4 regions of the Paenibacillus sp. FSL H7-0756 genome follow, and region 4 is predicted to be linked to each of the others. Evidence: riboswitches for the same ligand, from Rfam matches in the RefSeq annotation. Region 4 holds a riboswitch; each other region holds the start of a gene.
What was found. A riboswitch is a leader RNA that binds a small molecule or an ion and turns the genes downstream of it on or off. The one in region 4 is predicted to bind cyclic di-GMP.

Region 1 (8,153 bases), on a different contig from region 4:
AGTGCCGGAAGGAGTAACATATGCAGTACCCGATTGAATCAAATATTGGGTTGAAGCTGCATTCTGATCATGAAGCTGCATCATTAGCGAGGTTTCACCATTTTGCTGAACAGATAGTGATGGAACCTGCGCTCTCGTATAGACATTCTGCTCATGAACAGCGATATTCCCCACTTTATCTCTGGCTTCAATCTTGGTATAAAATGCGGTATTGGAGGTTAATCCTGTTGCAGTAAAGCTTGGCTGTGTAGTCCATCCGCTCGACTGACTTCCGACTGTGTAATGATATGGAACGTTATCCAATCCTGATATGGAATCTGCGGCTGTTCCCGATATCTGAACCTGTGAGTCTGAAGAAATAATATTGATATTTCCAATCACCGGAGGGGATTTATCTACAAAGATGGTTACAGAATTCTGAGTGGTGACTTTTCCGTCATTGGCTGTAAAGCGGATGGTATGGCTGCCTTCCGGTAAAGCTGCTATGTTCAATGGATTAAAGGATACATTTTGAGTTGTAGCTGTATTGGTTATCGTCTTACTTTCCCTTGCAGCTGCCTCTGAATCTATATAATATTTCAGCTCTAGCGCATCACCATTCGAATCTGATACCCCTATTACAGGAATGAACAGGGAGCTTGGGCCAAGCTGCTGTCCGTTGGGTGTTGGTATGGTAATTGTAGGGGCTGCATTGGAGGTAAGGTTCTTCTCCGGGAGATACTCAGATAGTGAGTTTCTCCATCCATTAGAAGGCTCATATGGCCTATGGTTACTATCCCCTGCATATACCCCAATACTGATCTTTGTTGGAATTCCACCAGTCAGTTCTCCCCCATGCTGCACAACAAAATCACTTGCATTGGATATAAATGTGTTGCTGGTAGTGAAATTCCAATCCAAATTTTCTACACTTGTATGTGTATAGTACTCTGCACTTGAACCATTGCTCGAATTACTCGCATAAACAGCTATGTCCAAGTATCTTGTACGTTGATATCCATTGTCCCAAAGGGTTCTTGAGCCTGAAGTCATAACGGCTGCATGGTCCAAGGCGATATCGTAGATCATTTGTCTTGTTGATAGATCAAAGCGAATATTCTTGAGCGTAATTCCTGGCATATCCAACGTAATTTCCGCAATATTACCCATGTCCGGAACATATTCAGCCGTTTTTATGAAACCATCGAAGTGGAGATCTGCAAAGCTAATAATATTAGACTCCCCTGCTGCTTTAACCTGTGATCCCCCTGGAAATAGAATCAACGTAACCATTAAAAAAACACATAAAATAGATATCCATCTTTTCAGCATATCCTTCATAGTTCCTCTCCTACCGCTATTAAATCTACTCTATGGTATAGGTTACTTTAGTAAATTGATTCGTCTTCGCATTGAAAATAATCGTGTTCATCGCAGCCTTATTGCTCATTTGTACGCTGAAGACAATTTTCCCCGGTTCAAACTGGATTACATTCACTGGTGTTCCTGCTATACTGCCAATCTCAAGCTCTATGTCCGGGGTCTCTGCGCGCAAATCCATGACTTCAAGATCATTGGCATTATAGGTGACTGTAACTCTGCGCTCGGATTTGTCACTTTTATAAGGGATGATCATTACAAAATTAAGCTGAGTATCCTTTTCCGGCTTGATCGTTACTGCAGGAGTCGTTGTTTTCTTCAAAAGCTCTGACCAGTCGCTGGTGGCTCCTGCATTCTTAGCCCGGACACGATAAGCGTGCATTGTATTGGGCTCAAGTCCGCTGTGTGTGTATTCCAACTGATTGGAATTCGAAATCACTTGTCCATCTACTTCCAAATCATAGCCGGATGCACCATTCACGGAATCCCAGGCAAGCTTGACCGAATTCACAGTAACTTCGCCTCTAAAATTCTTAGGCACCTCTGGTGCTGTAACCCCAGTTACAATCGTAGTCCATTCACTCCAATCACTTACGACCTGAGTGTTCTTGGCCCGTATCCGGTAATTGTGCTTAGTGTTTGGCAGCAATCCGGTGTGTGTAAAAGTTACCTTGCTACCATTGTCTATAATTGTACCGTCCGCTTCAATTTCATAGCCGGTGGCTCCCTTAACGGAATCCCAGGATAATCGGATTTGATTGCTCTTGGTCTCAGTCTTTACGTTTCCCGGAATCCCGAGTACGGTTGAAATCGTCAGCGGTTCGCTCCATTCTCCAAGGAAGCTTCCCTGCTTCGCTCTGACCCGATAATTATGCCAGGAATAGGGTTCTAATCCAGTATGCTTATAGGATAGCGATTCTTCGTTATTCAGAACTTCACCATCTACCAGGAGATCATAGCCGGTCGCACTCTCTACCTTATCCCACGTAAATTCAATACTTGTATTCTTGGCTAAGGCCTTCAGATTAGAGGGTTTGCCGAAGGTAGTGGTTGCAGATACGTATCCGCTCCACTCGGCAGCTCCCGCCGCATTTAAAGCTCTTACCCTATATTTGTGGGTGGAGAAGGGTGCCAGCTTCTTATGGATGTAGAGGTTATCCGTAACATTAAGAATGGTTGCCCCATCCAGTTCAATATCGTAACTTAGCGCACCTGCAACTATGTCCCAAGTTATTGTAATTTCGTTGCTCTTCGCTGAAGTCTGAATATTAGCAGGAACGCCGGCATGAGTGGAGTAAACCATCGTTTGGGTCCAGCTTCCGACTCTCTCATCATTCTTCGCCCGCACTCTGTAGGTATGCTCTGAATTCAATGCTAGCTGTGAATGTGTGAATTCTAGCTTCAATTCATTATCCAGAACGTCTCCATCTACCTCGATGTCATACCCCGTTGCTCCGGTAACTGGGTCCCATGCCACATGCACAGAGCTTCCTTCCACTTGTGCTGTAAGATTCTGCGGAACTCCAGGCAAAGTATGCACGGTGATGGTATTGCTCCATTCACTGATTCCATCATCGTTCTTAGCTCGTACACGATAACTGTGCTTACTGTTAGATTGGAGACTTCCATGTATATATGAATTATCCAGGATGTTATTATTTACGGTTCCGTCTACCTCCAAATCATAGGAGGCGGCTCCTGATACAGCATCCCAGTGCAAATGAATTGACTGCTCGTCTGCCGTTCCCTGCAGCTTAGAAGGTACTCCAACCAGAGTAGTCTTCGTAACCACTTCACTCCATGCCCCTGCTCCGCTGCTGTTCACCGCCCGGATTCGGAATACTTTGGGCATGTTCGGATTCAGATCAGTCTCCTGGTAAGTTAGCACGGCTCCTATATTCTTCGTACTGTTATTAACCTCGATTTCATAACTGGAGGCACCGATGACCGGCTCCCATTCGAGAGTAATGGTATGGCTTGTTGCATTCATTTGAATATTCAGTGGTGCAGCTGGCAAGGTCCAATAAGATGAAGTGATTGACCACTCCCCTTTGATGTCGCCACTGATTGCCCGGATACGATAGAGATGTTCAGTTCCCGGACTAAGCTCCCCCTTGGAAAAATCAGGTTCACTGCCGAGGACAGTAACCTCCTTATCGAATTCCACTTCATATCCATCTGCATTAAACAAAGCAGGCCAGTTCAATGTAATGGCTGAGTCTGTTGCACTAGCATTTATTGCTGGTATAGAAAAAGGTCTTAAAGATACAGAGGGAATCACTTCACGGGTCTGTTGCTCGCTCTCCCACGATAAGCTGGCCTGAGGATTCCCCATATCATTAGCGTATTCCATCTTCAGGTCATATTTTTTCCCCGCTTCAAGCTGGATGGTGCCTTGCTCCACATGCTGCTTCGTTGTCCAGGCATCCACCAGGAGCTGATCATTCACCCAGAGTCTGACTCCACCTGACGTTCTGGCGGAGAAGGTATATTGATCTGTATAGTTAGGTTGAATTTGCCCTGTCCATCTTACTGAGAAATGCTGGTCTGCTATCCCCGGCACACCCAGAACAGGTGGGCCAGCCAAAGAAATAGATTCATCCACCTTCACGGCCTTCTTGCCCGTAAAATCATTGCCGCTGTAATACTCGGCCTTAAGGCCCGACAGAACATACTTCAACAATGTACGTCCAGCTTGCTCATTCCCCGTATGTATTATAGGTCTTTGGTTCGAGATGACATTTCCGCCTACTGCAAATAATCCGCCTGTGGTGATATTAAGATGATTATTCACACTGACGTTGTCCCGGACAAACAGATCTCCCTGCGCTACATTTAGTTCTGCCCTTGAATTATTGGAAACCACTTCTCCAATAGACATTTCTTCGTCTACATTCATAGTTACCATAGTATTGATATTCATATTGCCTTGTACTACTATCCGTTCCGCGGATAGATCGAGCGAACCATTGTTATAGACCAAAGAACCTGCAAACAATTCATTATCTACATGTACATTGGAATTATTATTTAAATGCACCGTCCCCTGTACCCATAGATTACCTAGATTCTCATCTGGTACAGGGTTGATAACATTAACATCCAACTCCGTATTGGCATTTAATCCTCCACGGAGGATTAGCGACCCGTACACCGTTACATTCAGCTTCCGGTTCGTATTCATGCCGTCGACGATTACAATGACAGGCTGTTCTGCGCTTCCGAACGTCACGCTTGATTCTAAATTCAATTGTCCGACTGCAATAATTGCAGGCTTCTTGCCGCTGGAGCGGATAGAGCTTTGAATAGCTTCAATATCCGAATTTCCTATTGCCACTGCATGTTGGCTAACCTGCTGTATTTGTTGTTCAATAGATTTTATTTGTTCGCGGATATGGCGGGAGATTTCTACCTGCAGGCCGTTCACCCTAATAAAAGGCGGAGCGTTGTGTATGTTGGTCATGCTTCCCGATAGAAGAACTTTGTCACCAACAACCTTATTGGGTTCAAAGGGCATACTTATTTGAGGCGGTATCAAGGCGGGAGTGTATGTATTAACCAATGAAAGTTCTATGCTATTGAGAGCCGTCTCCATTCCAGCAGCATTGATTTGACTTAACGTGAGTCTTCCATCTTCGACAGCAACCTTCTTCTTGACTGTTCTATGCTGCCCTGCTTCAAGAGTGAGTCCGTCCATCACTTTGATATTCTCAACAGAAAGGGAGTTGTTGCTGCTATATACAGAGTCACCTACGGTTACCGAGACTTCATAAGTACCATTGTCTAGTGCAATTTCCCATTTTCCATCCGGATGGATTCGTGTAAGGCTACTTATGCCGGAGTCATCGTATGTATCTCTTGAGACTGTTGCATCGGTATGATCCATGTTCCAGCCGTAGGAGTATTGGTTTTTGACGCTAAAAACGGCTCCAGAATCTGCAAGCTCTCCGTCCTGTACAGGGGCTTCTTCGGGCTGAAACCGGATCCTGAGAATACTGTCCTGTGCGGAAATTTTCATCCCTGAGAATTCTACAAAAGGTGCAAGAATTTGAGCCAAAATGATAAAACACAGTACCTTACATATAAAGCTTTTCCTATTTGTCATAAAAGACCTCCGCTCATTTAACACTTCAATTAAAAAAGGGCGCAAAAAAACCACCGGAAAGAGCGGCCCGGCTACCATTCACAGATGGGTATCTCCCGCCCTGTGGTAAGGCCCGTGGCTTTGCGTCCCTGACTTTCGTACAGGTTTGCCTTTTTAGTTCTAATGGTTAAATTCATGCGAAATCATTTTGAATTCACTTCAAATACAATCTGTACTTACCTTGGCAATAATACCCTATATTTGAATCATATAATATTGTTATTTCTGTGAACATTTAAACCCAGCATCTTCCGCACCACCACCCAGCTCCCCAGCGGCGCCGCACCTAGCAGCAGCATAAGCAGCGTAATGGTCTGCGGAGATTGGTCCAGTGACAGCACGGCGATGAAGATCAGCAGACCAAGGAGGCGGCCGCTCATCAGGCTAAGCTCTCTTAGCACTACCAATTCCACGCGTTTGCCGGCGCTCTCCTCGGACACTCCCATAAGGTCGAAGCTGGTGGACAGCATCGGCAGCATGTAGAGCGGCAGGCAGAGTGAGGTCCCGATTCCCATGATCAGGAGGGTGGTAAAATTCACCTTCCACAGCAGCGGAAGAAGGAAGGCGATGAGCAGCAGACTGCCTGCCAGCATACCGCCGAGCCGGGCACGGGGCTTGAACCATCTGCCGGCCGCATAATAGCTGATCAGGGAGACGGCGGAGGTCAGCAGGGCGAACTGTCCCAGCTTGCTCTCCTCCTGTGCAGCAATGTAGACGAGCAGACCGATCAGGAAGGAGAATACGCCTTCCCGGATACCCTGGAACACTAGCGCCGCCGCAACTGGCCGCCAAGGACTGCGCCTGCGGGTAAGCTCGCGCCAGGGCTCCAGCCAGAGATAGGCTTCGCCGCGCGGCCGTTTGCGCAGCCAGAAACTTAGCACAGCAGCCACCCCATAGATACATAAAGACAATATGAATACCATACGGTAGCCTTGTCCGCCTTGCCAGCGGGAGATCATCCAGCCGGACACCCAGGGGCCGGCTATTCCCGTCAGGGAACCCAGCAGACCCATCCACCCGTTATAGAAATCGCGGTTCGCAGCGTCCGTAATCTCGAAGAAAACAATGTTAAATGCCAGCCAATACAGCCCGATGGATAGCCCGAGGACCCCACCCAGCGGCCAAATATAATGCACTGCTTCTTCGCGAAGCCACAGCACCAGCAAATAAAAAAAGCCCGATACGGCAATTCCCAGCCGCAGGGCATTCATTTTGTTATGTTCTTTCACCCACTTGCCGCCCAGCCAAAAGCTGAGACCCACGGCAAGCTGCTGGGCCACGGTGAACCAGCCGATCATGGCGAAGTTCTGCCGGCTTTTCCACAGATATACGTTGAGGAACGTCCCTGCAAGCACTGTAGCCAGAAGGTATAGCCCGCCTACAGCCAGCAGCAGCGCCGCCTGTCCCCGTTCTGAACCTCTCATGCTTAACCCTCCCTGCTCGTCCTAAGACACTTCATCTATAACTAACATGTCCAGACGGCAGGGAAAGCATGAATCCGATATTTATTCGGCTGCGGTGCTGAGATTGCGGACAAGCTGGATACGGTCTTCCTGCGCCAGACTGTGCTGGACATGGAAGCAGGAAGGGCATACGTACAGATTCAGCGCGAAGGGAGGCTTCAGCACGGCTGCGCCGCCCAGCGCTTCCGGCGTTGCCGGGGTGAACCCGTTCACCTGCTGCGTACCGGAGTGAAGCATCAGCTCATGGCATTGCGGACATTCCGGCGCTTCCAGCTGGGCAGCCAGAATTGCCGAGACCTTGTCCTCATAACGCTTCAGGTCATAATCGTCACCGAACTGGGTCAGCGTCCCCCATACAGGCACCACGCTATCCTTGTCGTCGTCATCCCACAGATTATCGTCGCTGATCTCTTCTTCTCCGGAAGCTTCCGCCGTATCCGGCTCTTCATCCTCCAGATCCTCTGCACCTATTGTCACTGTGCGGTAACCGCTAAGCTCGTTGTTGCAATGAGGACAGGTATCCTCGGGTCCAAACTCCTCATCCCATACAATCTCGGTATGGCACCATGGGCAAACTGTTGTCTCCATCTGTATAATCTCCTTCGCTTACTCACATTCGGTTCAATTCACCGTTAAATATATAATGCCGGCCGCTACAAAAGCCAGGGCTGAAAAAAACAGAATCCGAATCAGCAGCTTCATCTCCCTGCCCCCTAATTCAGAATATGGCCGCGCCGATAACATAGGACAAGGATATGGAGAGCAGCATGGCTGTCAATCCTACCGCCCGGTTATCCGCAGCAATCTCTTCATCAATTGAAAAGACCGGAGTAAAAAACTCGAACAGGAAGTAAGCCAGCAGCAGCAGCAAAAAGCCTACAACCGACCATTTCATCGTCTCATAGATCGATGCCCCTGCTTCAATGCTGAAGCGTAAGATGTTGCAGATTCCGAAGATTTTGCCTCCGGTTGCCATAGCTACGGCCACATTCCCCTTGCGGATTTCTTCCCAGCAGTTGTATTTCGTCACCATTTCGAAGAAGGACAGAAAGACGACCAGCCCCAATATGGCGACAGTGAAGTAGCCTAGCAGCGCCCCCAGCGGATGTTCCAGCAAAAGATCAATATTATCCTGCACTCTTTTCCCTCTTTCTGCCGGACTAAGGGCGTTACTCCAGTTCAGCTAC
Region 2 (8,153 bases), on a different contig from region 4:
CAGGTGCTGATCGACGGCCGCAACGTCTATAGCAAAGAGCAAATCGAAGGCACCGGCCTCGAGTACATCTCTGTCGGCCGCCCGCAGATGGGCGGGCTTAGCGGATTCTCCGCCAGCGTGGCTGGCGCGGTGTAAGGCCGGCTCAGCCTTGCTGAACGCGCCACGCCGGGGGTGGTCTGCGCGGTGAAATAAGAGGTATAAATCCCCTTGAATGCGCCGAAAGTGGGCTGCGCGGTGAAAAGAGAGGGATAAATCCCCTTGAATGCGCCGAAAGTGGGCTGCATGGTGAAATGAAGAGCATTAGTGCCCCTGATTTCTCGAATGTTGGCTAAATGAGCAAATGAAGAGCACAAGTGCCTGTACTTAAACTAACCAGCTTCTGCCGCCGCAAACTTATGCGGCGAGCCCTTGGCACAAGAGTCTTGAATTCCGGTCTTGAATTCCATTGTCTTGGATTCTCTTGTCCTATACTCTTGTTCTTTCCAGCCGCTAACTCAGCGGTGACGCCTTGGAACAAGCGGCACTTAAGAGTCTTTGAGCCTCTGAGCCTTTGAATCTTTCGCCGCTGGAACAATATAGCGGCAGCCCGGCCCCCTTGCCGCTACAACAAGCGGCAATACCCGGATCTTTAGCCGGGAGCTTCGCCTGCGGGCGAAGCGGATATAAAAAGTAAAGCCGGTTATGAAATGGAGTGGAGAGGAATTTTGGAGCTGTAGGAGCGTTAGCGTCCGCCTTTGTCTCCGGATGTTATCTGCTGCAAGCAATATAATCAACAACATCTGGAGACAACAGCGGCCGTAAGCCCAAAATTCCTTGCAGCGACCCTCATAACAGGCGGGATTTTAACACACAGCCGAAATAAGAAATACCCAATAACAATACGATACGGAGGGTTCACTATGAAACTAGTACTTCTATCAGGCGGCTCCGGCAAGCGGCTCTGGCCGTTGTCCAATGATTCACGCTCCAAGCAATTTCTGAAGGTACTGGCAAGTCCGGCAGGTGAACCGGAATCAATGGTACAACGGGTATGGAGACAGCTGGAGGAGAACGGCATGGCCGGGTCCTCTTATCTGGCGACCGGACGCAGCCAGGTGGAGATGATCCAGAGTCAGCTCGGCAGCGAGGTGCCGATCATCGTGGAGCCGGAGCGGCGGGATACCTTCCCGGCCATTGCGCTGACGGCGGCCTATTTGTATTCCATCGCGGGGGTGTCTCCAAGCGAGACCGTGGCGATTCTGCCGGTGGACCCATACGTGGAATCCTCCTTTTTCGAAACGGTGCTGCAGCTGGAGAACACCATGCTGGTGAGCGGGGCGAACCTGGCGTTGATGGGCGTAGTTCCCGAGCATGCTTCGGAGAAATACGGCTACATTATTCCAACCGGCGCAGATGCGGGAGCGAATGGTTATCTGCAGGTCAGCCACTTTCAGGAGAAGCCGGACCGTGTGCAGGCCGAGGAGCTGATCAGCCAAGGCGCGCTCTGGAACTGCGGGGTGTTCGCCTTCCGTCTGGGTTACCTGCTGGATATCCTGCAGCGCAAAGGATTGCCGCTGAATTACGAGGAGCTGCAGAAGCAGTATAAGCTGCTGTCGTCCATCAGCTTCGATTATGAAGTGGTGGAGAAAGAGGAGAACATCGTCGTGCAGCCGTACGCCGGATTCTGGAAGGACCTGGGTACCTGGAACACCCTTACCGAAGAAATGAGCAGCAACCATGTCGGTAAAGGCTTCGTAACAGCAGACTCCGAAGGCACCTGTCTCATTAACGAGCTGGATATTCCGATTACCGTGATCGGGGCGAAGGATCTGATTATCGCCGCCAGCCCGGACGGTATTCTGGTGACGCACAAGACCGAGAGTCCGCGGATCAAGGAAGTGCTGAAGTCTTTTGAACAAAGACCGATGTACGAGGAACGCCGCTGGGGTCATTACAAGGTGATAGATTATGTGAAATATGATGAGGGCAACGAGGTGCTGACCAAGCGGATTTTCATCAATGAGGGTAAAAATATCAGCTATCAGCTGCATCACAAACGCAGTGAAATCTGGACCTTCGTCAGCGGGGAAGCCAGTATTGTCATCAATGAGAAGATGCATACGGTGAAGGCGGGAGATGTGGTGCGGATACCGGAAGGGACCAAGCATGCCATTCTTGCTCTTACCGATGTGGAGTTCATTGAGGTGCAGACGGGGTCGGAGCTGGTAGAGGAAGATAATATCCGTATTACTCTGGACTGGGAGGATATAGCGCTACATCAGTTCATTTCGTAGGTCTAACTTATCTATTTAACCATTTGTTACAGAATCAAAACAGGTACTCGGAACTATTTATTCGGAAAAATTCGCGTTTGCTCTACAAAAAAATTGCATAAAGACGATAATTTACGGTAAGAGGGATTGATCCTTCCAAAACGACAAAGGCAAACCTGATCGAAAGACAGGGACGCAAAGCTATAGGGCCTTCGCAAGAGTGGCAGCCTGGCTACCGAAAGGAAGAGAATATTGTGAAAACTTACCGTAAGTCTCGTTTGCTCTGCGCTGTGCTGTCGCTGGCCGTGGTATTGTCTGCTGTACCTGTGGGACTGGGAATCGCCCCTTCCACCGTCAAGGCTGCCTCCTCTGAAGGAGCGCCGGTGAACCCTAACGCCTCAGCGGAGGCGGTCAAGCTGCTGAATAATCTGTATGGTATCTCGGGAAATGGAATCATTACAGGCCAGCATGACTATTTCGAGAGTCCGGATGAGCTGAGCAACAAGCTGAAGGGAACAAGCGGACAATACGCAGCACTGCATGGTTATGAGCTGGGAGCAATCGGTGGGCAGAGTGAGAGCGGAGTAGCTGCACAACGCAAAAATATCGTCTGGAGTGCGACGAACTGGTCCAGAGCGGGCGGCATTGTCGCCATGACCTTTCACCAGAATCTGCCGGGCACCAAGTACGAATGGTCCAATGTGCAGAAGTCAATCACCCAGGCGCAATTTAACAAATACGTAACCCCCGGAACGCCAGAGTATAATGCGCTGATCACCGATTTGGATAAAGTAGCTGTCTCTCTGAAAAGCCTGCGGGATGCTAAGGTTCCGATCCTCTGGAGACCTTACCACGAAATGAACGGCGGCTGGTTCTGGTGGGGGAAGAAAGATAATTTTACATCCCTGTGGAATATTATGTATGACCGGTTCGTGAACGTTCATCAGTTAAATAATCTGCTCTGGGTATGGAACCCGAATGCGCCTAATGCAAACTCCGATCCCTATCCGCGGACTTATCCGGGTGCGGACAGAGTGGATGTGCTGGCAGCAGATATATATAATAACGACTACTCCAATAAATATCATGATGATCTGACCAGTCTGGCTGGCGGCAAACCGATCGGCATCGGCGAGAATGGTGAAATGCCGAACATCTCGAAGCTGAAGCTGAATCAGCAGAATTACGTGTTTATGATGAACTGGGGCAAGATGCTCTACGAGAATAACAGCACAGCTACGATCAAGAATTTTATGAATGACAGCTACACACTGACCCGTGACCAATATAAGGCCTGGTCTGCTCCGGCGGCGGCTCCTAAGCCAACCGCAACGCCGACGCCTACAGCAACGCCGACGCCGACACCGACACCGACGCCAACCGCAACGCCGACACCGGCGCCAACCGCAACACCGGCGCCAACCGTTGCGCCGAAGCCGGTCCCAACCTCCGGTGATCCGGAGAGTAAGCCTGCCCAGAATGGCTTGCTTGGAGAATACTTCAAGAACATGACGCTCTCGGGAACACCGGTTATGGTCCGTAACGATGATGTCATCAGCTTCAATTGGCGTCAGAGTACTCCTAATGCCGCACTCGGCGTAGATTACTTCTCGATCCGCTGGACCGGCCAGATTAAGCCGGCTTACAGTGAGAGCTATCAGTTCTATACTACATCGGATGACGGTATCCGCTTGTGGGTGAACGGTACAGCCGTCATTGACAGCTGGGTTAAGCAGAGCGGAACGGCCCGCACAGGAACCATAGCCTTGACTGCCGGGCAACTATACGATATCAAGGTAGAGTATTACGAGAATGCAGGCGATGCGAATGTCCATCTGATGTGGCAGAGCCCCAGCCAGGTGAAGGGAACCGTACCTTCAAGTGCACTTTTCTCCAGAGCAGGCAACACATCCATACCTGCTCCGGCTGCAACAGCAGTACCGACAACGGTACCAGCAGCGACAGCAGTGCCAGCACCGACAGCAACGCCGGCACCAGTAACGACACCAATGCCAACACCAGCACCAACACTGACGCCAGCACCGACACCAGTGCCTACGCCAACGCCGACAGCGGCTCCTGTTCCCGTTCCTTCTCCTACAGCAACACCGGTGGATCTGCCGGTAGAAGTCCCTGCTGCCAATGGGTTGTACGCGGAATACTTCAATAACATGACGCTATCGGGCGAACCCGCTGCAGTGCGCACCGATGCGGTGCTTGATTTCAACTGGCGCCAAGGCTCGCCGGATGCCGCTATCGGCGTAGACTTCTTCTCTGTCCGCTGGAGTGGCAAGATTAAGCCGCTGTACACAGAGACGTATCAGATTTATACCCATTCTGATGACGGTATCCGCGTACGGGTGAACGGTGAGCTTGTGATTGACAGCTGGGTGAAGCAGAGCGGCACCGAACGCATGGGCAGCATCAGCCTGACCGCAGGCGAGCTGTATGATATTCAGGTAGAGTATTATGAGAATCAAGGGGATGCAAAAGCGCGGCTAATGTGGCAGAGTCCGAGCCAAGCCAAAGGTACCGTTCCGGCAAGCGCGCTGTTCCTCCCGTCCGCTTCCTAAGCTCATAAGGTCCGCAGCTGTGTTCATCATTGGCGCTGTTACTGGTTAAGACGTTACAATTATAAATCCTGTAAGCCACTCTTAATGGCCCTGCTTACCAGCAGGGCTACTAAGCTATAGAAAGGCAGATAATCCGGGAGGCTTAACCTCCGGGGCCTGCCTGAGAGTGTGGCTGGAGAAAGGAGATTACATTGAACACTTACCGTAAGTACAGGCTATATACAACTATTTTTCCTCTAATCCTTATCCTTTCATTACTTCCATGGGGGGAAGGGCGCAGTCTGCCCGCAGCCGCCAAGGTTACGGCACCTGCCGCCCCCGCTCCCATAAAGCCCATTAATCCTTCGGCCTCCAAGGAGGCTTCCGCACTGTTAAGCTATCTTAGTAATCTTAGCGACAAGGGGATGATATCCGGCCAGCATGATTACCTGGAGAGCCCCGATGAATTCAATAATAAGCTCCGCACAACAAGCGGCCGCTATGCCGTTCTGCATGGCTATGAGCTGGGAGCCATAGGCAACCAGTCTAAGGAGACCATTGCCAGACAGCGTCAGGCTGTCGTGGACAGCGCCATACGATGGCATGAGGGCGGCGGCATTGTCGCCATGACCTTCCATCAGAATCTGCCGGGAACCGCGCCGGTATGGACCAATGTGCAGAAGCCGCTTAGCCAGGATCAATTCAAGCAGTACGTCACTCCCGGAACGCCGCAGTATAAGGCTTTGGTTGCTGAGCTGGATGAAGTGGCCAAGTATCTGGGTGAGCTGCGCGATGCCGGAGTTCCGGTGTTATGGCGGCCCTATCATGAAATGAACGGCGGCTGGTTCTGGTGGGGGCAGAAGGATGACTTTGCGAAGCTCTGGGACCTGGTCTATGACCGCATGGTGAAGACGCATAAGCTGAACAATCTGCTGTGGGTGTGGAATCCGAATGCCCCCAACAAGTCGTCTGAGCCGTATGCCGCCTATTTTCCCGGCACCGCCAAGGTGGATATTCTGGCCGCCGACATTTACGACAATGATTTCAAGCAGTCTTATTATGACAGCCTCCTGAAGCTTGCAGGCGGCAAACCAATAGGCATCGGGGAGAGCGGAGAGCTTCCAGACCCTGTCATCATGTCTCAAAAACAAAGCAAATGGGTATATACGATGACATGGGGCAAGATGCTGGTGGAGAATAATCCGCCCGTAAAAATCCAAAGCTTCATGAATCATAAATACACGGTATCGCGGGAGGACTATAAGCTCGCGGTGGGTACCAAAACGCATGCGGCGGCTGTAAGCTCAAGGAACGGCCTGAGGGGCCAGTATTATGGCAATATGGACCTGTCCGGCACACCGCTGCTTACCCGTAACGACAGCACCCTTCAATTCAACTGGCATGGCAATTCACCGGCCTACGGCCTGCCCAAGGATGCATTCTCGGTACGCTGGACCGGGACCCTTAAGCCTCTCTACAGTGAAAAGTATACGTTCACCGCTTCTTCGGATGACGGCATCCGCGTATGGATCGGCGGCAAGCTCCTGATCGACAGCTGGAAGAATCAGAGCAGCACGGGCAAGGAGGGCAGCATCACACTTTCTGCAAATACCCCCTACGCCATCAAGGTAGAGTATTACGAGAACCGCGGGGATGCCAGCGTCAGTCTGATGTGGAGAAGCCAGAGCCAGAAGCAGATGATAATTCCCCAGAGTGCACTGACGCTTCCTTAAGGAAGCTCCGCAGCAGAAGAAGCGTAACGTTATCCCGGTACAGCATAGAATTCCGGAAGAAAGCGAGGACAAGGGAATGAGGACTAGAGTTCAAAAGAAACCCGGTAAATATCTCCACAGGCTACTAAAATTTGCAGCACTGATCATCTTGGTTCTGTTGTCCGTCTCTATCTTCGGAGATTACGGGACGAAGGACGGTGAAGCGGATGTAGATCTGTCTTCATTGTCAGCGGCTAAGGATGCCGGTCCTGAGATGCCGGAAGGAACGGTTCTATGGAAGCTTGGCAAGCATGACGGCTCTGCCGATGAGTTCAAGGCGGCAGGGTCAAACGGGGTGAAGAAGACGCTCAGCATAGCCTCAACCACTGCCAGGTCGGCAGAGCTGAAGTCCCTTCCCTCCGGCCTGCACGGGGAGACCAACCCGGAGCTGCGGATTCAGTATGAGCTGGATAAGATCCCGGAGCACGGGGTCTTATTTCGCGTCAGCATTATCGATGCGTACAAATCCGTACCCCAGATGAGCGTATTCTCCAACGCTCAGCTCTCAGGCATCATTCAGATCGCCGGGATTGCCGGAACAGGCAGCAAATACGACTTCCGCAAAACCTATGAGCTGTACATTCCCAAAGAGCAGCTCATCAGCGGCACCAACGAGCTGACGCTGCGGACGGCCAGGGGAATCTATTCCTCAGAAGCTGAGGATAAGTACAACTGGTGGACATGGGATAATCTCAGTCTGGAGGCGCTGAAGTCTCCGATTAAGGAGCCGATTCACGGCAGCTATACGGTGACCGGGACGGTGGTCAATAACAAGCAGTTTTATTTTGACGAGGGGGCGGTTACGCATCTGCCCTATATTATGAAGTGGCTGGGCGTAGCCTACAGCGGCAATATCATGCGAACCAGCTGTGCCAGCGATGTGGGCCGTTCCTGTGAGAAGATGGAGGAGTACTATAAGGTCCTGAAGGATTACAATATGCAGGCCGTAGCGCTCTATCTGTACACAGGCGATATCAAGCTGAAGGCGGACGGAACGCTGCCGGAGGATGCGGAGAAGAAGCTGACGGATTATTTCCAGAAGTACAGCCCGTACTTCCAGTATTACGAGGTGGATAACGAACCGGGCCTGTTCAACCGTTCCAAAGCGGTCAATCTGGCTATAGCCGAGTGGCTGAACAGCAAGGGTAAGACAATCGCGCCTCATTTGCAGACGGTTGCACCCGGATGGGCCTACTGGCCGGGCTACAGCGAAGATTCGTGCGGCAACCAGAAGGGGCCCGTGAAGCAGTGCGGAGACCCCGACGGCTGGGAACGCGACCCGAAGCAGCGCGATGAGCTGGAGGCGGTAACGGATCTGACGAATGGCCATTCTTATGGCGATTCCTATATTTTCGGTCAGGGCGGGAGCTTCACGGAGAACCTGAAGACCTTCGGGGGATCGGTAGACGGGCTTAGCAAAAAAATGCTCGCCACCGAGTTCGGCACCTCGGACTCCCATGTGGACGCGTATCAATACGGGGCCAAGGAGCGGACCTCGGCGGTGTTCGACCGGATTATGCGGGCACATATCGGCTATGCCGATATGTTCGTGCAGCATGCCGCCTTCTTCAAGAATT
Region 3 (8,153 bases), 1.2 Mb from region 4:
GTGGTAGCCGCCGATCCCGGAGTTCCCGACACCGCCGAACGGCAGCCGGGTACTGGCTACATGGGAGATGGTATCGTTGATGCAGCCGCCGCCGAAGGACACCCCGGTCATCACCTGCTGCTCCACCTGCTTATCGCGGGTGAACAGATAGAGAGCGAGCGGCTTCGGACGGGCGTTGATGCTCCGGATGGCTTCCTCCAGCCGGGTATACTCCATAATTGGCAGCACAGGCCCGAAGATCTCGTCCTCCATGGAAGCGTCACTCCATTCCGCCGGATAGATCAAGGACGGCTCGATATACAGCTCCTCAGGGATCACTGTCCCGCCCAGAATCAGCTTATCGCGGTCCCGTTCCAGCATCTCTCCGATCCGCCGCAGCTGGCGTTCATTCACGATCCGCCCATAGTCTGTGTTATGCCGGATGTCGGTGCCATAGAAATCGGTGATGCAGCGCTTCATCCGCTCAATCAGCTCCGCTGCCACCTCGCTGTGGACCAGCAGATAATCAGGCGCAATACAGGTCTGCCCCACATTGATCAGCTTCCCCCAGACAATCCGTTTCGCGGCGGTCTCCAGGTCAGCACTCCGGTCTACGATTACCGGGCTTTTGCCGCCCAGCTCAAGGGTGACGGGCACCAGGTTCTTCGCCGCCGCTTCCATAACAATTCTGCCTACAGGCACACTTCCGGTAAAAAAAATATAATCGAATGCCGCATGAATCAGCAGATTCGTCGTCTCCTTCTCGCCCTGTACTACCCGGATATAAGCGGGATCAAAAGTCTCCCGGATCATATCCTCGATGACAGCGGAGGTAGCGGGTGTACTCTCGGAGGGCTTCAGTACGGCGCAGTTCCCGGCGGCGATAGCACCGATCAGCGGTTCGATCAGCAGCTGGAACGGGTAGTTGAACGGCCCGATAATTAGCGCCGTTCCGTAAGGCTCGGCTATGATTCTGCTCCGCGCCGGAAACAGATGCAGTGGTGAGCCTACCTTCACCGGCTTCATCCAGCGCCGTAGATGCTTCATCATATAGCCGATGCTGTCCAGCGTGAATCCGATCTCTGTGGCATAAGCCTCAAACTCGCTTTTATGCAAATCCTGGCTCAGTGCAGCAATAATCCGGGTTTCATTGCGTGAGATGGCCTCCTTCAGTTTCCGAAGCTGCTCCAGCCGGAAGCCGTGGGTTCTCGTAACTCCGCTGGCGAACCATTGTCTGTGCTCAGCCAGCAGTTGGTCAATCTGCCCTGCAGTGGACGGTGGCATGCTTGTATCCTCCTCGGTCGTTTGCGGTTCCTACAGATTACCTGCTGAAGAGGGCAGAGTCTGGATGTAATCCTGCATCCGGCTCCGGTTCAGCAGGGTGATTTCATTGCCCTTGAATTCGATCCAGCCCTGATCGCGCAGGAATCCCAGCTCCCGCGACAAGGAAGGGCGGGCGGTATTCATATGCTCGGCCCATTCCTTCCGGCTGAAGGGAAGCTTCAAGGTATCGGATTCCTGCTGCTCTCCCTGCTCCAGCAGGAAGTCTACGATACGGCGGCGCAGCGGACCGGCGGACAGGTTCTCGATCTTCCGGTTCACCAGCACCAGCCGCTCGGACAGATTCTCGATGAAGCGGGTGAGGATATCGGTGTCGGCCGCGAATAATCTCAGCAGCTCCTGCTTGCTGATGAACATCACCTTGCAGGGGCCAGTGGCCGTGACGGTGGCGGGCACGGTGTTATTCCTGCGGAATAATACGGCTTCGCCGATGGTCTGTCCCTCCTTCAGATGCGCGATGGTCACACTGCTGCCGGTGGGGTGTGTCTTCTGCACCTCGATGCGGCCGGAGAGCAGAATCCCGAGCCGGTCTGCCGGATCACCCTCTGCCAGAATAATCGCATTCTTGTGGTAGGAGCTGACAGCGTAAGCCAGTGTATCCAGCAGCTGTCCGATCTCTTCTGCGGACTTTCCGCGAAATAGCAGGCAGGATTGCAGTGTAGCAGGCTCCGGTCTCATACTTTTCCTCCCGATGTGTAGTGATTGGTAACATTCGTTACCGATTGATAGACGAAAGTCTACTACAATTATTGGTAACTGTAAAGGCGAGGCACAGAGCGGTTCCAATAATGATAAGGAGTGATTCAGGTAATGAGCGAAATGTTTTGTTTCCAGTGTCAGGAGGCAGCTAAGGGGACGGGTTGTACGATTCAGGGGGTGTGCGGCAAGACTAGTGAGGTAGCGAATCTGCAGGATCTTCTGGTATATACACTCAAAGGCATTGCCGTCTTCGCGCGCAGCGGGCGCGAACTGGGGATCACCGATCCGGTAACGGAGAAATTCATTATAGAGAGCTTGTTCGCTACGATTACCAATGCCAACTTTGTGCCGGAATTCTTCACGGCGAAGGTTCGGGAAGGACTGGCCCTGCGGGACCTGTGGCGCAGCAGAGTGGCCGATGCCGGAGTGATGGCCCATTTATCGGAGCATGACGCGGCGAACTGGAATGCGGTGACCGATGAAGAGCTGATGGAGAAGGCGGCAACGGTGGGCGTGCTTGCTACGGAGCATGAGGATATCCGTTCCTTGCGCGAGCTGCTGACCTATGGCCTGAAGGGAATGGCTGCTTACATGGAGCATGCCGCAGTGCTGGGCTTCTATGAAGCGGGCGCACATGCTTTTATGGAAAAAGGCTTGGCTGCTGCCCTGGATGACAGTCTGAGCGGCGGCGAGCTGACAGCCCTGGTGCTGGAATGCGGCAAGTTCGGCGTGGATGTAATGGCCCTGCTTGACCGTGCGAACACCGCAGCCTACGGCAACCCTGAGATTACCAAAGTCAATATTGGTGTAGGTACAAACCCCGGTATTCTGATTAGCGGTCATGACCTCAAGGATATGGAGACGCTGCTGAAGCAGACCGAGGGTACCGGAGTGGATGTGTATACGCACAGTGAGATGCTGCCGGCCCACTACTATCCCGCCTTCAAGAAATATAGCCACTTCGTAGGCAACTACGGCAATGCCTGGTGGAAGCAGAATGAGGAATTTGCCAGCTTTAACGGTCCGATTCTGATGACCACCAACTGCATTGTACCGCCGAAGGACAGCTACAAAGACCGGCTATACACGACAGGCAACACCGGTTATCCGGGAATTCAGCATATCGCGGCAGGCACTGATGGTGAGAAGGATTTCTCAGCTCTGATCGAGCAGGCCAAGAGCTGCAGTGCTCCGGTAGAGATTGAGACCGGAGAGATTGTCGGCGGCTTCGCCCATGCGGCTGTAATGAATGTGGCAGATCAGGTGGTTGGAGCGGTAGAGAGCGGCGCGATCAAGCAATTCTTCGTCATGGCCGGCTGCGACGGACGGATGAAGAGCCGGAATTATTACACCGACTTCGCAGCAGAGCTGCCCAGTGACACGGTGATCCTTACCGCAGGCTGTGCCAAATACAAATATAACAAGCTGGCGCTTGGCGATATCGGCGGAATTCCGCGCGTGCTTGATGCCGGCCAGTGCAATGACTCCTATTCTCTTGTAGTTATAGCGCTTAAGCTGAAGGAAGTCTTCGGTCTTGCGGATATTAACGATCTTCCGATCTCCTATAACATTGCCTGGTATGAGCAAAAAGCGGTGATCGTCCTGCTGGCGCTGCTGCATCTGGGCGTGAAGAACATTCATCTGGGCCCTACGCTTCCGGCCTTCCTGTCGCCTAATGTAGCCAAGGTTCTGGTAGATACCTTTGGTATCGGCGGTATTACTACCGTACAGGAAGATATGGAGCGGTTCATCGCTGCGGTATAATACAAATTCAATATGAGCCAAAAAACACAAAAGCGAGTCTCCGTATATGTATACGGGGGCTCGCTTTGTGTGTATAGATATGAACGTTACCGTCAGCGCTTATGGCAGCCGGTAGACCGCAAACGGCTCGCCGGTGCGGAAGGCGGCGCTAGCCTGGTCAAGTTGCTCAAGTACCTCCGCATCCGGCGAAGCAGAGAGACTCTGCAAATTATGCTGGACCTGCTCTACTGTAGTCGCGCCGACAATCACCGTGGAGACGGCGGGCCGGTTCATCAGCCAGGACAGGGATAGAGCCGCAGGTGAGGTGCCCAGCCCTTCCGCAATGGCCTGAACCTGCTCCCCGAGCGAGATGCGTTCCGGGGTAAGAAAGCGGCGGAAGTTCGGATCGGTCTCTGCTCTGGAGCCGGCAGGGGCCTTGCCGCTGCCGGCATATTTGCCGGTAAGGATACCGCCCGCCAGAGGGAAGTAGGGGATGATGCCCAGCCCCTGATCCAGGCAGAGCGGAAGCAGCTCGGCCTCGGGCGTGCGGTCAGCCAGCGAATAGCTGCACTGGATAGAGATGTATTTCGCCCAGCTGCGGGCTTCGCTGATTCCAAGCGCCTTCATCAGCTCCCAGGCGGCATAATTGGAGGCTCCGATATACCGCACCTTGCCTGCGGAGATCAGATCATCCAGCGTGCGCAGCGTTTCCTCCAGCGGTGTGTAGGGGTCGAAGGTGTGGATCTGATACAGATCCACATAGTCAGTCTTCAGCCGGCGCAGGCTGCCCTCCAGCTCCTGCATCAGGTGATGGCGCGAAGAGCCGCTGCCGCCGGGTCCCTCATGCTTCGGCAATCCGGCTTTGGTCGCCAGCACTGCGTTATGGCGTCTGCCCTCAAGCGCAAGGCCGATGATCCGCTCCGATTCAGAGCCGGCATAGATATTGGCGGTATCGATGAAATTGATGCCCTGACCCATAGCGGTGTGCAGAATGCGGACCGAGGTCTCCTGATCTGCCCGTTTACCGAATGAATTGGTTCCAAGACCCAGGGCGGACACCTGAAGGCCGCTATTGCCTAGACGGTTATATCGCATGCTCTCACTTCTCCTTATCTAGTAGTACTTAACAAGAATCCCGCACAAGCAGCTTGCCGCCGGACTCCAGGCGGCTGCCTTGCGAACGGGCGAGATTAATTACTGCATGCTCCTCCTCGAGCAGTTCGATCTCCTCGCCCAGCTTGAGGAGCAGCCTGGAGAAGCTGCTTAGGACACTATCCGTAATGTATCCGGTGAATTGCCCCGGGTGGGTGAACACCTCAAGCATATGCCGGAGCGGGTCTGTGCCGGAGCCGAACTCTCCGTTCATACGGCTCAGGGTAGCCTCAAGATCGCGGATCAGGCTATCGAGGTGGTTGTATTTATCCTCCAGCAGCAGCATGACCACCAGACCGTAATTCACCGATTGCTGCCGGGACTCTACGTTCTTGGCCAGCTGGCGTGCCGCCTCACGCAGTCCGTCCACTTCTATACGCAGCAGTCCTGCGAGGCTGTGCAGACGATGCTGCTGTACCCCGGCATATCCGGCGTACAGGCCGCTGCCGGTAACCTGGCCGCTAACATAAATACTGCCGGTGGCTATAATCGTAGATTGGCGGATATCGCCATAGACGTACACATTCCCCAGGGCTTCGATCCGTACAGATCCTTCCAGATCTCCCGGTACAATAATGTCGCCTGCGAACATAACGTCGCCCGCAGGCTCTGTCATCTCTCTGGTCAGCAGACAGAGCGGAGGGAAGTCGCAGATCCGGATGCTGCCGCTTCCTCCGCAGATGCGGGGTCTGCCTGTGTGGTTGGCTACGATATTACCGCAGGGAAGGAGCTTGGCATGATTGCCGGCAGCAAAGTAGATATCCTGCGGCGGGGGAGGGGGCAGAACCCTTCCGTCTGTGTCGAGGCCGGGAATGCCTTCCTCCGGCGGCAGTTTGCGGGCGAAGACCTCACCTGCAAAGGTAAAGGGAGCTCCCGGGAAACGGAGATACTCCAAGGGTTCCGCAGGCTTCTGAGCGGGGGATTCCTGTCCCCCAAGCATTCTGTTCCCCTCCAGTGTATGCTCCGGCAGCAGGAATTCCAGCCGGGCTTCCTTGCCGGGCAGCGGAGCTCTTCCTTCTGCGATGCATACGGGAAGATATGTAGGATTCTCCAGCTCCGCGTACAGGGCGGGAATGTTCAGGCTGCGCAGAATGAAACGGTTGTCCAGTGAAGAAATAATCTGTTCTATGGTGAGCGTGGACAGCAGCACCGCCGGGTTGGGCTGGGCACGGACGACCGCCTCGAAGGCGGCGGGACAGTTAACCAGATTCCAGGCGTACTTCTCTGCACGGTATAAAGTGAAGTGGACCTTGAGCTTGTCAGGCGATACGGTAATTTCATACTGCGGCTTCTCGCAGATCTCCCAGGTAATATAATCTGACTTGGTCACCTCGGTTGGCTCTGTAACGGTCTTCCAGTTGATCTTCAGGACAACAGGGTGGATCGCAGAAATGCGGGCGGGAGCGCCTCCGGGGAGCGGGGGAGTAATGAATATCTGGTTGTCCTGCACGAGGATAATTCCATTCTTATCTCCAGTTGTCCCGTCAGAAGTCCGGCCCTCCACAGAGAATGAATCCAGGAGACCTTTACGTTCAAGCATCAGGGACTCTACGAATTCATATCGGCTTGGTTCGATATCCTGCTGCGGCATGGTTGTAACCTCACTTTTTCGTATGATCAATGGCAATTCGTACAGAAAAAGAACATCATCAAGCCCGGAAGTCTTCCTCCTGAACAGCTGGCTTAAGTGGTCTCTATTGGCAGCCTGGCAACCGTAAACGCGGATTCTGGCGTTCTTAGGCCCATAGCTTTGCGTCCTGCCCTTTCGGGAAGTTTGCCTTTAGAAATAGATCAATGATATACATCCTGTAGAGGTGATGAATTGTGATCGACTGCAATCGACAAAAAGAATCATAAATAGTTCTTATGCGTCATTAACTTCTGCAAACAAGCTTAATTCTAGTACTTAAAGAGCTATTTTTCAACTATATTATGCCTATTTATCAAAAAACTCGAAATATGCAGCTCTATTTCGACAAAAAAACTGGTTTCCCAGCGCTTACAGCTTATGGAAGAGGAAGATGAGAAGAAATGCGGGTATTCAACTGTTGGAACACCTTGGGCTTGGCAAAACCCGGAGTGTTCCTTTTTAATAAGCAGTATTGCGAATGATTATGTAATGTATGTGTTAACTATGTAAATAAACACAAACATTCAGTGTATTATTTCGTAATAAAACCGAAGACATCGCAAATTCATTGTAATATAATCTAACTCATACCAAAGAAACGCGAGTTAATGTTAACTAAACTAACATTAATAGAGATAGCGACATCAGGAGAGGAGCATAAACCATGCAGATTGCAGCAACACCTTACATCTGGCCTTATGACGGGGCAGTGGACCCGGCGAAGACAGCGCTGATGATTATCGACATGCAGACGGATTTTTGCGGCAAGGGCGGTTACGTCGAGAGAATGGGTTATGATCTCTCATTAACGGCGCGGGCGATTCAGCCCATTCAGCGGCTGCTGGCACGTATCCGGGACATCGAAGGGTTCACCGTGATTCATACCCGCGAGGGGCATAAGCCGGATCTGTCGGATCTGCCGGCGAACAAACGGTGGCGCAGCCGCCAGATCGGGGCTGAGATCGGCTCCGAAGGACCGGCGGGACGAATCCTCGTACGGGGGGAGCGCGGCTGGCAGATCATTGAGGAGCTGGCGCCTGCCCGCGGAGAGTACATTATAGACAAGCCGGGCAAAGGGAGCTTTTACGCAACGGACCTGGACCTGATCCTGAGGAATAAAGGAATTACCCATCTGATTCTGACTGGTATTACTACCGATGTCTGTGTACACACCACGATGCGGGAGGCCAATGACCGGGGGTACGAGTGTCTGATCCTTGCGGATTGCACGGGAGCGACGGATGAAGCGAATCACCTGGCGGCGTTGAATATGGTTCAAATGCAGGGCGGGGTGTTCGGCAGTGTAAGTGATTCGCAAGCGGTGCTGAAGGCGCTGGAGCAATACTAAATCATTCATAAACGGGGGAATTACCATGTGGAACAAGTCCAGAACGAAAGCACTGATGCTGTTAACCTCGCTAATGCTGCTCCTGAGCGCCTGCGGTAACAATACGGATGCCGGAAAGGCCGAAGGACAGGGAGCAGAAGGCTCAGGCGAGCTGAAAAAGGTGGTGCTCCGGCTGAAGTGGATTCATCAGGCGCAGTTTGCCGGCTTTTATACCGCAGTGGAAAAAGGCTTCTATAAAGAAGCGGGGCTGGATGTTGAGAT
Region 4 (8,153 bases):
CTGTTGATTCATCTTCTGACTGACCGGCTGGGGATACAGGTGCTCCTGGCCAAGGTGCTGGTTACCTTCATAACAGTGATCATTAATTTCTTTGGAAGCCGGAAATGGGTATTCTAAAGAGACAGTATATCTTCCCCGTATTCTGCGGCGGGAGTACTTATTCTATATTGCGGAGGCGATTGTCATGCGGAAGTTATCCTATTTGATTATACTTGCCGGGGTCCTGATTATGCTCTACCCCAAAGGAAGCGAATGGTACGAGGACCGTCAGCAGCAGAAGCTGCTGGAAGAGGCCGAACAGGCCTATAGTGAAATCGTTCCTTCGGCTACCGCTCCTGCCAGCCAGGATCTGAGCAAGCCTTATGCGGAAGTCACCCAGCTGCTGGCGGAAGAGTCTGGTGCAGAAGAGCCGGTGCCCACTACAGCGCCCGAGATTGAAGTTGGAGGCAAGATCACTGCCATTATTGAAATTGACAAAATCGATCTGAAGCTGCCTGTACTGGAGGGCGCCACCAAGACTAATATGAAGCATGCTGCGGCGCATATGAAGGAGACAGCTCCGATTGGCGCGGTAGGCAATGCAGCGATTGCGGCACACCGGTCAAGAACGGCAGGGCGGCTGTTCAACAGACTGGATGAGGTCGGTAAAGGGGATACCATTACTGTTATTACAAGCGGCCAGGAATACAAATATGTTGTATATGATGTATCTATTGTAGAGCCTACTGATATTTCGGTACTGAAGGGAAAGGATGATGATAAGATTCTGACCCTTATTACCTGTGATCCGCTTGTCAACCCGACCCACAGACTTATCATTCATGCGAAGCTGACCTGAATCCATCAAGACAAGGCGATAAAGGTCGAAAAAACATAAAATTTTAGTATATTTGTGGTGGAATCTAGCAATTTGGGTCTTGATAATAGATAGAGGTATGGTAAGATAGAACTATCAGAAGCTAATACACGATAACGGCAAACCTATCGAAAGATAGGGACGCAAAGCTACAGGGCCTTCCCGTCATGGATGGCAGCCAGCTACCGAATGAAGAGGCTTTTTTTGTTTGTTTTAATTCAGAATCTGTCATTATGTGGTAGTAGATTGGACAGATAAAGCTTATACGATAACGGCAAACCTATCGAAAGGTAGGGACGCAAAGCTAAAGGGCCTTCCCGTAAGAATGGCAGCCAGCTACCGAAAGGGGTTTTATCCATGAAGAAGTTTTATTTAATGTTGATTACACTTTTTGTGATCGTCACTTCTGTACAGACAGGCACTGCTCAAGCCGCTAATGCAGATTCAAGCTGGTTAAATGTTGGACAACTTGATCAAGGGATTATCGGGGTATCGTACGATGTTCCTAAGGATAAGAAGATGAAGCTCATGATTACCAAGGGCAACAACAGCTATACTTACAACTTATACACTTCCAAACCGAACGAGACGTTCCCGCTGCAACAAGGTAATGGCTCTTATAAGGTCTCTGTTCTTGAGAATACTACCGGCAACAAGTACAAAGTACTGTCTTCCGAGACTGTATCTCTCTCCATGAGCAATGTGAATGCCGTATATTTGAGCTCCGTACAGAATGTAAAGTGGAGTTCTTCCGATAAATCCGTTCAAAAGGCAGCTCAGCTTACAAAGGGTCTGACTACAGATGCAGACAAAGTTAAGGCTATCTACAATTACATCGTAACTAACGTGAAATATGATTACTCTTTGGCTAACAGCGTAAGCACAGATTATATTCCGAACAACGATAACACGCTTGCTACCAACAAAGGAATCTGCTACGATTACGCATCCTTGTTCGCTACAATGCTCCGCAGTGAAGGTATTCCAACCAAATTGGTTATGGGAAATACAAGCTATGTAACTTCATACCATGCCTGGAATGAAGTGTTCCTGAACGGCAAATGGGTAACGATTGATACTACAGTCGATGCAGGTCTGGGTAAAAACACAGCATCAACTGAACTGGTCAAATCAGCAAGCAAATATACTGCAGCGAAATTCTACTAAGAATAGCTGTGAACTATAGCATTACCTGAGAATAACCCGCTTAATTATTAAGCGGGTTATTTTTATTTATATAAAGGTTGCTTTTTAATAGAAGGATAGGTTATTATAAATAAGCGTTGTTGAGCGGCAAAGGAAATGAGAGATTACTTAAATAAGTGATTTCAAAAATAAAGCTTGCATTGCTCGGATGAACGTGATATATTATAAGAGTTGCTGGTGACGCGGTGAGCGGCGCTGACAACGAGCTTGATCTTTGAAAACTGAACAACGAGTGAGTATAGGAAATCACTTCGGTGAGATCCAAATTAGAGAATGTAAATTCTCGTCAGATGTTTCAAAATGAGCAATCGCTCTTTCTAAATACCAATTTGGAGAGTTTGATCCTGGCTCAGGACGAACGCTGGCGGCGTGCCTAATACATGCAAGTCGAGCGGAGTTTGAGAGGAAGCTTGCTTCCTTTCAGACTTAGCGGCGGACGGGTGAGTAACACGTAGGCAACCTGCCCTCAAGCCTGGGATAACTACCGGAAACGGTAGCTAATACCGGATAATTTCTTTCTTCTCCTGAGGAGAGAATGAAAGGCGGAGCAATCTGCTGCTTGGGGATGGGCCTGCGGCGCATTAGCTAGTTGGTGGGGTAACGGCCCACCAAGGCGACGATGCGTAGCCGACCTGAGAGGGTGAACGGCCACACTGGGACTGAGACACGGCCCAGACTCCTACGGGAGGCAGCAGTAGGGAATCTTCCGCAATGGGCGCAAGCCTGACGGAGCAACGCCGCGTGAGTGATGAAGGTTTTCGGATCGTAAAGCTCTGTTGCCAGGGAAGAACGTCCGGTAGAGTAACTGCTACCGGAGTGACGGTACCTGAGAAGAAAGCCCCGGCTAACTACGTGCCAGCAGCCGCGGTAATACGTAGGGGGCAAGCGTTGTCCGGAATTATTGGGCGTAAAGCGCGCGCAGGCGGTTATTTAAGTCTGGTGTTTAAACCTTGGGCTCAACCTGAGGTCGCACTGGAAACTGGGTGACTTGAGTACAGAAGAGGAAAGTGGAATTCCACGTGTAGCGGTGAAATGCGTAGATATGTGGAGGAACACCAGTGGCGAAGGCGACTTTCTGGGCTGTAACTGACGCTGAGGCGCGAAAGCGTGGGGAGCAAACAGGATTAGATACCCTGGTAGTCCACGCCGTAAACGATGAGTGCTAGGTGTTAGGGGTTTCGATACCCTTGGTGCCGAAGTTAACACAGTAAGCACTCCGCCTGGGGAGTACGGTCGCAAGACTGAAACTCAAAGGAATTGACGGGGACCCGCACAAGCAGTGGAGTATGTGGTTTAATTCGAAGCAACGCGAAGAACCTTACCAGGTCTTGACATCCAACTAACGAAGCAGAGATGCATCAGGTGCCCTTCGGGGAAAGTTGAGACAGGTGGTGCATGGTTGTCGTCAGCTCGTGTCGTGAGATGTTGGGTTAAGTCCCGCAACGAGCGCAACCCTTGACTTTAGTTGCCAGCAGGTTGGGCTGGGCACTCTAGAGTGACTGCCGGTGACAAACCGGAGGAAGGTGGGGATGACGTCAAATCATCATGCCCCTTATGACCTGGGCTACACACGTACTACAATGGCCGGTACAACGGGAAGCGAAGCCGCGAGGTGGAGCCAATCCCAGCAAAGCCGGTCTCAGTTCGGATTGCAGGCTGCAACTCGCCTGCATGAAGTCGGAATTGCTAGTAATCGCGGATCAGCATGCCGCGGTGAATACGTTCCCGGGTCTTGTACACACCGCCCGTCACACCACGAGAGTTTACAACACCCGAAGTCGGTGGGGTAACCCGCAAGGGAGCCAGCCGCCGAAGGTGGGGTAGATGATTGGGGTGAAGTCGTAACAAGGTAGCCGTATCGGAAGGTGCGGCTGGATCACCTCCTTTCTATGGAGAATCGTCTTCTGCAATGAAGACATTCAAATCGGAAGCTTCGCTTCCAAACCAATCAGGTTTAGGCCTGTTACTCACTCGTTGGTCAGTTTTGAGAGTTTAAGCTCTCATCTTTACCTTTGATCCTTGAAAACTGGATACCGAAACGAATTTGCGTTTTAGAACATCTTTTAGCTGAAACTTGTGTAAGCAAGTGGAAATAGTTATTAGTTGCTACCGTGATTTTCCTTAGGGAAAACACATTGGTTAAGCTACTAAGAGCACACGGAGGATGCCTAGGCGCCAGGAGCCGACGAAGGACGTGGCGAACAACGAAACTGCCTCGGGGAGCTGTAAGCAAGCTTTGATCCGGGGGTGTCCGAATGGGGAAACCCAGCTGTGGTAATTCGCAGTTACTCGTATCTGAATACATAGGATACGCAGAGGCAGACCAGGGGAACTGAAACATCTAAGTACCCTGAGGAAGAGAAAACAATAGTGATTCCGTCAGTAGCGGCGAGCGAACGCGGAACAGCCTAAACCAAGAGGCTTGCCTCTTGGGGTTGTGGGACGTCTCACATGGAGTTACAAAGGAATATGGTAGGCGAAGAGGTCTGGAAAGGCCCGCGATAGAGGTAAAAGCCCTGTAGCCGAAATGGTATTCTCTCCGAGACGGATCCCGAGTAGTGCGGGGCACGTGAAACCCCGTATGAATCCAGCAGGACCATCTGCTAAGGCTAAATACTACCTGGCGACCGATAGTGAAACAGTACCGTGAGGGAAAGGTGAAAAGCACCCCGGAAGGGGAGTGAAATAGAACCTGAAACCGTGTGCTTACAAAAAGTCAGAGCCCTTTTTATGGGTGATGGCGTGCCTTTTGTAGAATGAACCGGCGAGTTACGTTTAACATGCAAGGTTAAGGTGAGAAGCCGGAGCCGCAGCGAAAGCGAGTCTGAATAGGGCGACTTAAGTATGTGGACGTAGACCCGAAACCGTGTGATCTACCCCTGTCCAGGGTGAAGGTGCGGTAACACGCACTGGAGGCCCGAACCCACGCATGTTGAAAAATGCGGGGATGAGGTGGGGGTAGCGGAGAAATTCCAATCGAACTCGGAGATAGCTGGTTCTCCCCGAAATAGCTTTAGGGCTAGCCTCGGTGAATGGAGTGGTGGAGGTAGAGCACTGATTGGGTGCGGGGCCCGCAAGGGTTACCAAGCTCAGTCAAACTCCGAATGCCATTTACTTCTTGCCGGGAGTCAGACAGTGAGTGCTAAGATCCATTGTCAAAAGGGAAACAGCCCAGACCATCAGCTAAGGTCCCCAAGTGTGTGTTAAGTGGGAAAGGATGTGGAGTTGCACAGACAACCAGGATGTTGGCTTAGAAGCAGCCACCATTGAAAGAGTGCGTAATAGCTCACTGGTCGAGTGACTCTGCGCCGAAAATGTAACGGGGCTAAACACACCACCGAAGCTATGGCTAGATACTTTGTATCTGGGGTAGGGGAGCGTTGTATATACGTTGAAGGTGTACCGTAAGGAGCGCTGGAGAGTATACAAGTGAGAATGCCGGTATGAGTAACGAAAAGATCAGTGAGAATCTGATCCGCCGAAAGCCCAAGGTTTCCTGAGGAAGGCTCGTCCGCTCAGGGTAAGTCGGGACCTAAGGCGAGGCCGAAAGGCGTAGTCGAAGGACAACAGTTTGAAATTACTGTACCACCGTAATCCGCTATGAGCGATGGGGTGACGCAGGAGGGTAGTGACGCGGACTGATGGATGTCCGTCTAAGCAGTGAGGCTGGTGTGTAGGCAAATCCGCACACCGTAAGGCTGGGCTGTGATGGGGAGCGAAAATTACAGTAGCGAAGGTCATGATCTCACACTGCCAAGAAAAGCCTCTAGTCAGGAGAAGGTGCCCGTACCGCAAACCGACACAGGTAGGCGAGAAGAGAATTCTAAGGCGCGCGGAAGAACTCTCGTTAAGGAACTCGGCAAAATGACCCCGTAACTTCGGGAGAAGGGGTGCCTCGGTAGGGTGAATAGCCCGAGGGGGCCGCAGTGAAAAGGCCCAAGCGACTGTTTAGCAAAAACACAGGTCTGTGCGAAGCCGTAAGGCGAAGTATACGGGCTGACGCCTGCCCGGTGCTGGAAGGTTAAGGGGAGCGGTTAGGACTTAGTCCGAAGCTGTGAACCGAAGCCCCAGTAAACGGCGGCCGTAACTATAACGGTCCTAAGGTAGCGAAATTCCTTGTCAGGTAAATTCTGACCCGCACGAATGGCGTAACGACTTGGGCGCTGTCTCAACGAGAGATCCGGTGAAATTTTAATACCTGTGAAGATGCAGGTTACCCGCGACAAGACGGAAAGACCCCATGGAGCTTTACTGCAGCTTGATATTGAATTTGGGTACGATCTGTACAGGATAGGTGGGAGCCGTGGAGGCAGGAGCGCAAGCTTCTGCGGAGGCGCCGTTGGGATACCACCCTGATCGTATCTAGGTTCTAACCTAGTGCCCTTATCGGGTACGGGGACCGTGTCAGGCGGGCAGTTTGACTGGGGCGGTCGCCTCCTAAAGAGTAACGGAGGCGTTCAAAGGTTCCCTCAGAATGGTTGGAAATCATTCGCAGAGTGCAAAGGCATAAGGGAGCTTGACTGCGAGACCTACAAGTCGAGCAGGGACGAAAGTCGGACTTAGTGATCCGGTGGTACCGCATGGAAGGGCCATCGCTCAACGGATAAAAGCTACCCTGGGGATAACAGGCTTATCTCCCCCAAGAGTCCACATCGACGGGGAGGTTTGGCACCTCGATGTCGGCTCATCGCATCCTGGGGCTGAAGTAGGTCCCAAGGGTTGGGCTGTTCGCCCATTAAAGCGGTACGCGAGCTGGGTTCAGAACGTCGTGAGACAGTTCGGTCCCTATCTGTCGTGGGCGCAGGAAATTTGAGAGGAGCTGTCCTTAGTACGAGAGGACCGGGATGGACGTACCGCTGGTGCATCAGTTGTTCCGCCAGGAGCATGGCTGAGTAGCTACGTACGGACGGGATAAGCGCTGAAAGCATCTAAGCGTGAAGCCCCCCTCAAGATGAGATTTCCCAGTATGTAAGACCCCTTGAAGACGACGAGGTAGATAGGTTGGAGGTGGAAGTGCAGCAATGCATGGAGCTGACCAATACTAATCGGTCGAGGGCTTATCCAAAATTTCTATCACGCAGATTCGTTTCGGATTCAGTTTTCAGGAATCAAATTCCTGAAGCATTTACGCTGTAAATGCCCGTTTGGTGGCGATAGCGGAGGGGTTCCACACGTACCCATCCCGAACACGACCGTTAAGCCCTCCAGCGCCGATGGTACTTGGACCGAAGGGTCCTGGGAGAGTAGGACGTTGCCAAGCACACATGAGCCATTGTCGAATTGTCGACAATGGTCTTTTTGTATTTTCGGGGAAGCGTTGTGGACAGCCTGTGAGTAGATTGCAGGTTACTTGACAAGTGACGTATAGTTATACACATGTGGATAGTTTTAGTTTTTTTGATACTTCTCCCCAAAAGATGTGGATATCCGGTAGAATAATGTGGATAGGCACGGAAAATTGGGGATAGATAGGTGAGGGAGCCAAAAGTTATGGACAAGCACAGCAGCTTTTTGTGGACAGAGCAGTTCAGGGTTCAGGCAAGTGATACAGATTACCGGTCAAGGGGCAAGCTCTCCTTCCTGCTGGATATCATGCAGCGTGCTGCGGATTCGGCTGTAAGCAGTCTGGGGCTGAGTATGGAGAGTATGCTCAAGGCGGGAATGGGCTGGATGGTCATCACCCTTGATCTGAACCTGCAGCGTTTGCCGTCCCCGGGCGAGCTTCTGGATGTACACACCTGGAGTAAAGGGAATAAAGGACCGCTCTGGCAGCGGGATTACCGGATCTATGATGCCGAGGGTGTAGAGCTTGCTTCGGCACGTTCGATCTGGACTCTTGTGGATATTGCGAAGCGAAAAATTCTGCGACCGTCAGCCTTGCCTATTGTTGTCGAGCCGTATGTAGAGGATTCTGTAGGCAGTCTGCCGGATAAAGTGATTATTCCATCAGAACTTGCTTTGCAAGAGGTTTACCGTTATCAGGTGAGATATAGCGGGCTGGATAACAACAAACATCTTAACAATGCGCGCTATGCAGATTTATGCTGTGATGCTCTGGCGCTGGAGGAGTGGGAGGATTTAGAGCTTACGG

Region 1: another riboswitch for cyclic di-GMP. It lies ahead of NST04_RS31570 (fibronectin type III domain-containing protein); the one in region 4 lies ahead of NST04_RS00260 (transglutaminase-like domain-containing protein).
Region 2: another riboswitch for cyclic di-GMP. It lies ahead of NST04_RS27505 (PA14 domain-containing protein); the one in region 4 lies ahead of NST04_RS00260 (transglutaminase-like domain-containing protein).
Region 3: another riboswitch for cyclic di-GMP. It lies ahead of NST04_RS05490 (flagellar assembly protein A); the one in region 4 lies ahead of NST04_RS00260 (transglutaminase-like domain-containing protein).

Annotation. Positions count from the first base shown of each region.
Region 1 is NZ_JBBOVT010000003.1:1,284,985-1,293,137, reverse strand. It holds gene NST04_RS31575 (fibronectin type III domain-containing protein) at 1-1,320, opposite strand, end outside; gene NST04_RS31570 (fibronectin type III domain-containing protein) at 1,346-5,509, opposite strand; cyclic di-GMP riboswitch class I at 5,523-5,624, opposite strand; gene NST04_RS31565 (MFS transporter) at 5,710-6,927, opposite strand; gene NST04_RS31560 (hypothetical protein) at 7,009-7,554, opposite strand; gene NST04_RS31555 (DUF350 domain-containing protein) at 7,685-8,104, opposite strand; gene NST04_RS31550 (endonuclease MutS2) at 8,136-8,153, opposite strand, start outside.
Region 2 is NZ_JBBOVT010000003.1:377,140-385,292, forward strand. It holds gene NST04_RS27495 (UDP-glucose dehydrogenase family protein) at 1-135, shown strand, start outside; gene NST04_RS27500 (sugar phosphate nucleotidyltransferase) at 900-2,273, shown strand; cyclic di-GMP riboswitch class I at 2,412-2,492, shown strand; gene NST04_RS27505 (PA14 domain-containing protein) at 2,507-4,825, shown strand; gene NST04_RS27510 (glycosyl hydrolase) at 5,017-6,537, shown strand; gene NST04_RS27515 (discoidin domain-containing protein) at 6,614-8,153, shown strand, end outside.
Region 3 is NZ_JBBOVT010000001.1:1,219,123-1,227,275, forward strand. It holds partial or broken gene NST04_RS05470 (aldehyde dehydrogenase) at 1-1,278, opposite strand, end outside; gene NST04_RS05475 (Crp/Fnr family transcriptional regulator) at 1,294-1,998, opposite strand; gene hcp (hydroxylamine reductase) at 2,131-3,783, shown strand; gene NST04_RS05485 (aldo/keto reductase) at 3,883-4,857, opposite strand; gene NST04_RS05490 (flagellar assembly protein A) at 4,886-6,535, opposite strand; cyclic di-GMP riboswitch class I at 6,611-6,703, opposite strand; gene biuH (biuret amidohydrolase) at 7,209-7,892, shown strand; gene NST04_RS05500 (ABC transporter substrate-binding protein) at 7,918-8,153, shown strand, end outside.
Region 4 is NZ_JBBOVT010000001.1:51,629-59,781, reverse strand. It holds gene NST04_RS00270 (GtrA family protein) at 1-117, shown strand, start outside; gene NST04_RS00265 (class D sortase) at 185-838, shown strand; cyclic di-GMP riboswitch class I at 965-1,046, shown strand; cyclic di-GMP riboswitch class I at 1,120-1,200, shown strand; gene NST04_RS00260 (transglutaminase-like domain-containing protein) at 1,214-2,023, shown strand; rRNA gene NST04_RS00255 (16S ribosomal RNA) at 2,389-3,949, shown strand; rRNA gene NST04_RS00250 (23S ribosomal RNA) at 4,200-7,127, shown strand; rRNA gene rrf (5S ribosomal RNA) at 7,206-7,322, shown strand; gene NST04_RS00240 (acyl-[acyl-carrier-protein] thioesterase) at 7,553-8,153, shown strand, end outside.